DNA from 2 places in the Paraniabella aurantiaca genome. Region 1 is predicted to be linked to the other one. Evidence: riboswitches for the same ligand, from Rfam matches in the RefSeq annotation. Region 1 holds a riboswitch; the other holds the start of a gene.
The links. A riboswitch is a leader RNA that binds a small molecule or an ion and turns the genes downstream of it on or off. The one in region 1 is predicted to bind thiamine pyrophosphate.

Region 1 (4,194 bases):
AAAATATAGGTATATCCGTTATTTCTATTGCCTTCCTGACGGTGTCAAAACTCACCAGCTCACAACTATTTGCAGTTGATGAGGGGAACATGGAACAAAAGGAAATGTAGTCTAACCTGTTTTCATCAGCCCATTTAACGGCAGACAGATCATTATTACAGGTAATACCAGCAATCACTTCGCGACCTATTTGTTGTTTCAATTGAACGATGTCGCCAGGAGCCTTATCAAAATGAACGCCATCTAAGTTCATTGTTTTTAATAGTTCCCATTGGTTGTTTATCAGCACCGGAATGTTTTGAAGATGGCATAAACGCAGTACCTGTTCAATAAGTGCTGGCTGGTTGGTGTCAGGCGAAAAATTATCCCATATCTGAACCGCTGCAATCTTTTCTCTTACGATCTCTTTCAGGGTGCTTAATAGCACATCCTGGTCCATGGAAGGATCTATAATAAGATAAACGCCACCCTGTATTTTCCTTTTCATTTCCAGCCTTTTTTTAATGCCTTATAAAACGCAGTCCAATAAGGATCTGTTTTCATGTAATCCAGTTCCTTTCTTTTATCACCGTCAACCAGGATCATACCGCTTCGTTTTTCACACAATTCACCAACGGCGACACAGGGAATATGTTGGCCGGCCAACCTTGTAATAATATCAGCCGAGGCTTCTTTTTTACAGCTGATGATCATGGCGCCGGCGCCTATGCAATATCGTGGGTCCAGATCGAAAACGTTACAGATCTGTGCAGGAGCTTCAGCTACAGGTAACCTGTCATTATATACAACCGCACCATTTCCGGATGCAGCGCATAGTTCGTAGATAGCACCCAGCACGCCACCTTCCGTTACATCATGCATGGCAGTAACACCAGCCTTATCACCGTTTAGCTGCACCGCCGTTAAAGCATCGGGTAGCGATGATGTAAGGTAGAATGATTCGCATGCCTGTTGATATACTTCCACCCCCACCCTGTTCTTAACTGTTTCGGGGTAGCTCATTGCCAGTATAGCCGCAGACGACAGCGCACAGGTTTTGGTAACCAACAGGATGTTCCCTGGTTCCGCCAGTCGCGATACCAGTAACCTATCTTTAGGCAGCACCGCTGCCAAAGTTCCACCTCCGGCAATGGAAGAATGCTGCCCTTCAATAAAACCTGTATGTCCGCCGGTAATAGCAACCCCTATTTCCTTGCAAAACTGATGAATATAATCCCAATAGGTTTTAAAGTCCTTCTTTGACAAAGAAGGAGGAAGATTTAACACAAACTGACCGTACATGGGCGCATACCCTGTTGTAGCCATATCATTAGCCATTAAATGAACAGACATCCAGGCAGACTCCTGCAAACCAAGTGAAGGTATTAATGATAACGGATCGCTGGTAAGCGCCAAAGCCATCCCCCCGGGCAAATCAATAACAGAAACGTCCACACCGAATCGCGGGCCGGTGAGCACTTCATCACGCTGCCGGCCACATTTGTTATGAATAAATTCTTCGAATAAATGATGGTCTATCTTACCCGGCGGCTCACTCATTAGTTAACATCTTTAAACTGCACATACAATCCAAAAAAATCGCCCAACGGAAGTCCCCATTGTTGTACAGGAAACCAGGCGGGAAGCCCCGTACAGGTCCATCGTATGGTATATTCCCGCCCTTCCAGGGCTTTATGAATAATACTGGTTAATTGTTTTGGCGTATAAAAAGTAGCAGTTATATAGAACGGATTTTTGCCAAACAACTGTTGCACCCTTCGTCTTGCCACTTTGGGGGAGTTACGATTCATCATGCCCATTGCTATGCCATACCGGCCCACTCTTGCCGCTTCTCTGATAACTTTTACAGGATCTTTATAATATTCAAATGTGGTAATAAATGCCAGTGCATCAAAACTATGATCCTTAAACGGCATGTAATGAGAGTCGGCCATCACCAGGTCGCCCTGAAAAAGATGTTTTGCCTGTGAGAGCATAAGCGGTGAGATATCTCCTCCGGTAGCTTCGATCCCTATTTGTTGCCACCACCTGGTAAAACGCGCTGTTCCGCATCCAAATTCCAGTAATGATTTTACACGCCGGTCAGCGCCCACCAACTGTTCCATCACTTTTTTCTGCCACACTTCAGCAAGTTTATATCGTCCTTCATACCATTGCTCATAAGTATCTGTATGTTCACGATTGAAAAACCACTCGGGTCTCCCCTGCCAGTTTTGTTGCTCCTGTGGTATTAAGTCTGTGGAAAATTTTTCTATATCCATTTCTTTTATTTTAGACCATCACCTGATAGAAATCAAACGATGGAGCTTGAAACAGATATTTCAACTTGCATCCCTACGTTGGCATTATCCAAATCAGGTAACGGGTATGATCTCAGCCATTCAAAGGCACCCCGTGCTATGTCTTGGCAAACGTACATAAAATTGTATAAAGAGCCAATGAAAATTTGCGCTGCCGGTTATGCACCCGTAAACGAATACTAGGGTTCAAAAATAAAAGGGAGTTATCGAGGATCATAAAATCACCGGCAGCCCAACCGGGTGGTTGAGTGGGCTTATCGTTCATATTCGCAAATAGAATTGATCTTACTTCCAGCATTGATATTTAGCCCGCCGACTAATTCAGTTACAGTTCAGCTTTATCTGGTGCAATTCATAGCCGCATAATGTTACTCACCGATTTTATGTCTTTAGAGTAAATAGCCATTTTAATTTTGCCAAAAAGTTTTTTTCATGAAATTTAAGAAAGACGCAGACCTCTTATGTTTGCTGTTCAGCAGGGAAGTGCTGATTGTAACAACCTGCAGTAGTACGGTACCAGCCACAGATGAATAGGATGCGAAGATCGTAATCACAACAGGTGAAACCCTGTACAAGGGTTACACCATAAGTTCTTTGATCAGCGGCTGATAATTACGGCCCACGTTGAGTTCGACACCATTTTCCATCACAACAAAGATCTTTCCCACATCGCGGTAAACTTCTTTTACATGATTCATGTTTACCAGTGTTGAACGGTGAAGCCTTACATATAGCCTGGGATTAAGTCTTTCCGCCAGGGAGCTGATGCCCACCGAGCTCAGGTAGGTTGCATTTTTAGTATATATTTCGGCGTGATCGCCACGTGCTTTCAGGTATAAAATTTCATCAACAGCAATATTTTTATATCGCTTCTGATGTTCAACGAGGATGCGGTCTGCAAAGCCTTCCTGTTGTACCGGGTTGGTGAAAGCTTCCAATGCAGGGAATATATGCTGCTGCTCCAATCTTGTCATCGTTCTGTCGAAACGTTCTTTCGTATAGGGCTTCAGCAGATAATCAACAGCACTTGCCTCAAAGGCATCCATAGCATACCTGTCGTAAGCCGTCGTAAATATTACATGGGGAACATGTTCAATGCGCTTCAATACTTCAAAGCCGCTGGCGCCGGGCATCTGCACATCAAGAAATACAAGATCCGGTTCCATTAAATTAATATTCCGGATGGCTTCCAGGCCGTTTGAACATTCGCCTGCAACCCGGAAGTTGGTATAGGGCTCAAGGTATTGTTTCACCAATCTTCTTCCGGGCTCTTCATCGTCGATGATTAATACGGATTTTTTTGACATCAATCATGGCTTTAGCTACTGATATAAGATATATAGATTTGCAAAGATAGTTTTATTGTTAAATGTACAATTGGAGTACTCTAATTAAATATTGTTGAAAATGAGCCTGAGTCTATCAAAAGAAAAAGTTGCCGGCAGGGAGATTGGTCTCTTCATATTCATCCTCCTGTTGATGAGTATACTCTATGGAACGCCCCGTTTGTTTTCCCAGGGCTTCACCATTTCCTTCATAAAAGAAACTATCGTTGACTGTGTTATCATGGCTATCGCCTGTCTTCCGGTATGGTGGCTTCATTTTAGAAAGTGGACCGGCCTGCCTATGCAAACCAGGTTTGCATTGCATTTTTTAACAGCACCCCTGTACTACCTGATCTGGATATTATTGTACGTTGCTTACAACCATCTATCAGGACTTCCGCGCATGACGGGCAGGCAGGTACTTCAAAACAGCGGGCCCAACCTGCTATTCTACATACAGGTATTTAGTTCACTTCATATCGATCTTTTTTTCAGGGAAAGAGAAGCCCAGTTCCGAAAACAGCAGGAACTGCAGGATTTAGCGCATGGAGCAGAGATCAATGCATTAA
Region 2 (4,194 bases), on a different contig from region 1:
TTACAAGCCAGACTCCACCATTTATGAGAAGGTGGATCAAAAAGCGGCTTACCGCGGCTCCTGGCTCAACCATGTACAACGTAATATCAATATGCGCGTACCCGTAACCAACGGAGCGCCCGATGGTACTTACACGGTTATAATAGGATTTGTAATCAATACAGACGGCACCCTCAGTAATTTTTCGAAGCTTACTGATATGGGGTATGGCATGGAAGAAGAAACGATTCGCATTATTAAAAAATCAGGCAGGTGGATTCCGGCTTTATTGAATGAAAAGGCTGTCAGATCTTACAGAAAGCAACCGCTTACTTTTTTAGTTCGCCGGCTGTAAATACGCTTTACACAGGATTTAACCCGCATTTCTGATGGTTTATAATGGCTTATCTATAACAGTACTTCTTCATGGGGAATGTTAATTGTACACTGTTTCACTGCTATTTCACGCGTTTCCAATAAATTTGCCGCTAAAAATCTGGCCGATGCCTTTCAATCAATTATTAGTTGTATACCTGATTAGTTTACTGCTTGTTTTATTACCGTCGTTTGGTTTGTCTAAATTATTCAAGAAAGCCGGTCGCGAGTCATGGAAAGCGTATGTACCTTTTTACAATACCTGGATCATGCAGGAAATCGCACAGCGCCCTAAACACTGGGTATTCTGGCAATTTATACCCGTTGTGGGTTGGTTTATCACACCAGGTATCTTTATAGAATTCGCGAAGGTGTTTTGCCGTTTTTCTTTTTTAGATCATGCCGCAGCGTCTTTGCTGGCCCCTTTCTATTTTCCGTGGCTTGCTAATAATAAAGATGCCCGGTTTATAGGTGCAGAAGGTGTAAAGAAACATAAAAAGCCGGGTTGGCGCGAGTGGGTAGATGCCGCTATTTTTGCAGTGATTGCCGCTACCCTGATCCGTACATTTATTTTTGAAGCGTATACCATTCCATCCAGTTCAATGGAGAAAACCTTGCTGGTAAGGGATTTTCTTTTTGTAAGCAAATTCAGCTACGGCCCGCGGATTCCCAACACGCCTTTGTCTGTGCCTTTTGTACACAATTATCTTCCCAGCGTTAATACCAAATCCTATTCTACCTTGATAGAATTACCGTATACCCGCTGGTTTGCAGCACCAGTAAAAAGGAACGATTGTGTAGTATTCAATTTCCCTGCCGGAGATACGGTCATACACCGGCCGGAGTTTGAGTCGGCTAATCCTTATTACGATATTAAAAGAAGAGCTGCAGCGGGGTCAGAAACTGATCAGTATATTCTGGCTAATCCCGGCGAATTCCCTGTGGTATCGCACCCGCTGGATAAAACAGACAACTATATTAAGCGTTGCGTGGGCATTGCCGGCGATTCATTAAAAATTGTTGATGGTATTGTTTATATTAATAATAAACCTGGCTTTGTATCTCCTACTTCTGCAACTTATTACACTTTTAAAACAAAAAACAACCTGCAGATTGATGAGGATTTTCTCAAAGATGCAGGTATCGCGCTGAATATGGAAAGCGGCAGTCCTGATTTCAGTGCCTGGCAGGATGGTATTTACCACATCAACCTCACCCTTCCCGAGCTGGAAATATTAAAGAAACTACCGGCAGTAGACGCATCCAGTATTGTTAAAGAAGTAGCACGCGGCGATGCAGGGTCTGAAAGTCTTTTCCCTTATTATGATGTTGCCCACGCGTGGACAGTAGATAATTACGGATCAATCTGGATCCCTAAAAAGGGAGGCACTGTAACTTTAAACGCCGAAACATACCCCATGTATGAGCGTGCAATCCGTACTTACGAAGGCAATACCCTGGAAAACAGGAATGGCGCTTACTTTATCAATGGGCAGCAAACCAATACCTATACTTTTAAAATGGACTATTACTGGATGATGGGTGATAACCGTCACAAAAGCCAGGATAGCCGTTTCTGGGGCTTTGTACCCGAAAGCGCTGTGGTGGGTAAGGCCTGGATGATCTGGTTCAGCTATGATAACGGACCCAGATGGAAAAGGCTGTTTAATATCATTAAGTAGGATACTGGATACTGGATATTTGATAGTAGTATGATATTTTGGCCCTTCATCGACCAATAAAGTATCCGGCATCTGCGGATTTATAACCTTTATTTTAACCATCAGGGCGCAAGGATACTATGTATCGGATCAAGTGAGTTGCCGGTCCCTACGCACTTCTGCGCCAGACAACCAAGCCTATCTTTCACACATGCCTTATGCTGTATGTCATCGTTCACTAATAACTAGTCAACTTATTAACTCATCAACCTTTCAACTTGTCAACCTTTCAACCACTTAAGCAGCCAACTTATCAACTAAAACAGCTACCTTTGCACCGCTTTTAACAAAGCACAGTGTTTCCCGGGGTGCCGACCCGCCAGCAGGCGGAGAAGCTGAGATAATACCCGTAAACCTGATCAGGGTAATGCCTGCGCAGGGAAGGAAGATCTTTCTAATCCTTTCTCATTTCAGCATTTCCCTCTCATTAATTTTTTAACCCGCCGGCCCTGAGGCATGGCAAAAAAGAAAAAACAAATGAAGAGGATTCTCATGTTCATTGGCCTGTCATGTACAGCCGGTTCAAATCTTTTCGCTCAAAGGGACACTATCCCATCTGACAGTGTTCAGCTCCTAACCCCTGTTGAAGTACGTTCTACCCGGCTCAACGAAAAATCGCCTTTTGCCGTAAGTAATATTGGCAAAAAAGAAATTGCTAAACAGAACCTCGGACAAAACTTTCCTTACCTGCTTAACCAGATCCCTTCGGTTGTAACCAGTTCCGACGATGGTGTAGGTGTGGGCTATTCTTCAATGCGTATCAGGGGTACCGACATAGCACGTACCAACGTAACCTTTAATGGCATTCCTGTCAACGATCCTGAATCACAGGGGGCTTTCTTTGTAAACTTTGGTGATATTGCATCATCCACCAGCTCGGTTCAGTTACAACGCGGTGTGGGCTCTTCCACCAATGGAGCCGGAGCATTCGGGGCCTCATTGAATATTTACAATATCGAGCAAAACAAACAGGCATCAGCCAGCATCAGCAATGCCTATGGCTCCTTTAATACCTGGAAGCACACGCTGCAGGCCGGTACAGGCTTATTACGCGGAGGATTTCAGTTTGATGTGCGTTTATCCAAGATCAACTCAAGCGGGTATATACAGCGTTCAAACAGCGATTTAAAATCTTTGCAGTTCTTAGCCGGATGGACCTCGAAGGATGAAATGACAAATATTAAATTCAATCTTTTATCGGGGAAAGAGAAAACCGGGCAGGCCTGGAACGGAATTGGTACCATTTTCTTCGATGGGCAAGGTCCGGATGGTCTCAACTATAGCGACCAATTAGATCTGGCAGGCAGGCAAACCAATACGCTGGGGAAAATGGCCAATGGGAACTACTATGATGACCAGACAGATAATTACCAGCAGGACTATTACCAGCTGTTCCTGAATCACAAGTTCAATCCTTACTGGTCAGCAAACCTTAGCTTCTTTCTAACACGTGGCAAGGGTTACTATAACGAATACAGAAAAGGCGACCCGTTTTCAGACTATAAATTAGAAAATCCTGTTATCGGAGATTCAATAATTACTTCTACCAATCTTACCCGTCAGCTTTGGCTGGACAATCATTATTATGGAACTGTATTTTCTGTAAACTATAGCAGGAATAATACAGATATCAATATCGGCGGTGCCTATACTCAATATGATGCCAAGCATTATGGATTTATAAGATGGGCCGATGTTGGAGTACCTGTAAATTATAGATGGTATAACCTGCCCGCTTCCAAAAACGACTTTAATATTTATGCAAAACTGCAGCAACAGATCGTTACCAACCTGTATGGCTTTGTTGACCTGCAACTGAGATCTGTAGATTATACGATCGAAGGGTTCAGGAAAAATCAGGGCTTACAATCCGGCGGGAAATACACTTTCTTTAATCCAAAAGCTGGTGTTAGCTATACTATAAAGCATGCTAACACAGCCCAAAGTAAAATATACGGGTCAGTTGCTATAGCCAATAAAGAGCCTAACAGAAATGACTTTGAAGCCAATATAACCGAAGCTCCCCAACACGAGCAACTAACCGACTTTGAGCTCGGTTATCAGTTTAACACCAAAAGGTTTGAAGCCGGCATTAACGGTTATTATATGAAATATAAAA

Region 2: another riboswitch for thiamine pyrophosphate. It lies ahead of ACLOAU_RS00965 (TonB-dependent receptor); the one in region 1 lies ahead of ACLOAU_RS15990 (class I SAM-dependent methyltransferase).

The regions. Positions count from the first base shown of each region.
Region 1 covers NZ_JBLOSY010000002.1:314,548-318,741, reverse strand. The annotation lists gene ACLOAU_RS16000 (thiamine phosphate synthase) at 1-487, opposite strand, end outside; gene ACLOAU_RS15995 (AIR synthase family protein) at 484-1,539, opposite strand; gene ACLOAU_RS15990 (class I SAM-dependent methyltransferase) at 1,539-2,261, opposite strand; TPP riboswitch at 2,315-2,405, opposite strand; gene ACLOAU_RS15985 (LytR/AlgR family response regulator transcription factor) at 2,879-3,607, opposite strand; gene ACLOAU_RS15980 (sensor histidine kinase) at 3,708-4,194, shown strand, end outside.
Region 2 covers NZ_JBLOSY010000001.1:226,905-231,098, reverse strand. The annotation lists gene ACLOAU_RS00975 (energy transducer TonB) at 1-334, shown strand, start outside; gene lepB (signal peptidase I) at 483-2,036, shown strand; TPP riboswitch at 2,370-2,475, shown strand; gene ACLOAU_RS00965 (TonB-dependent receptor) at 2,553-4,194, shown strand, end outside.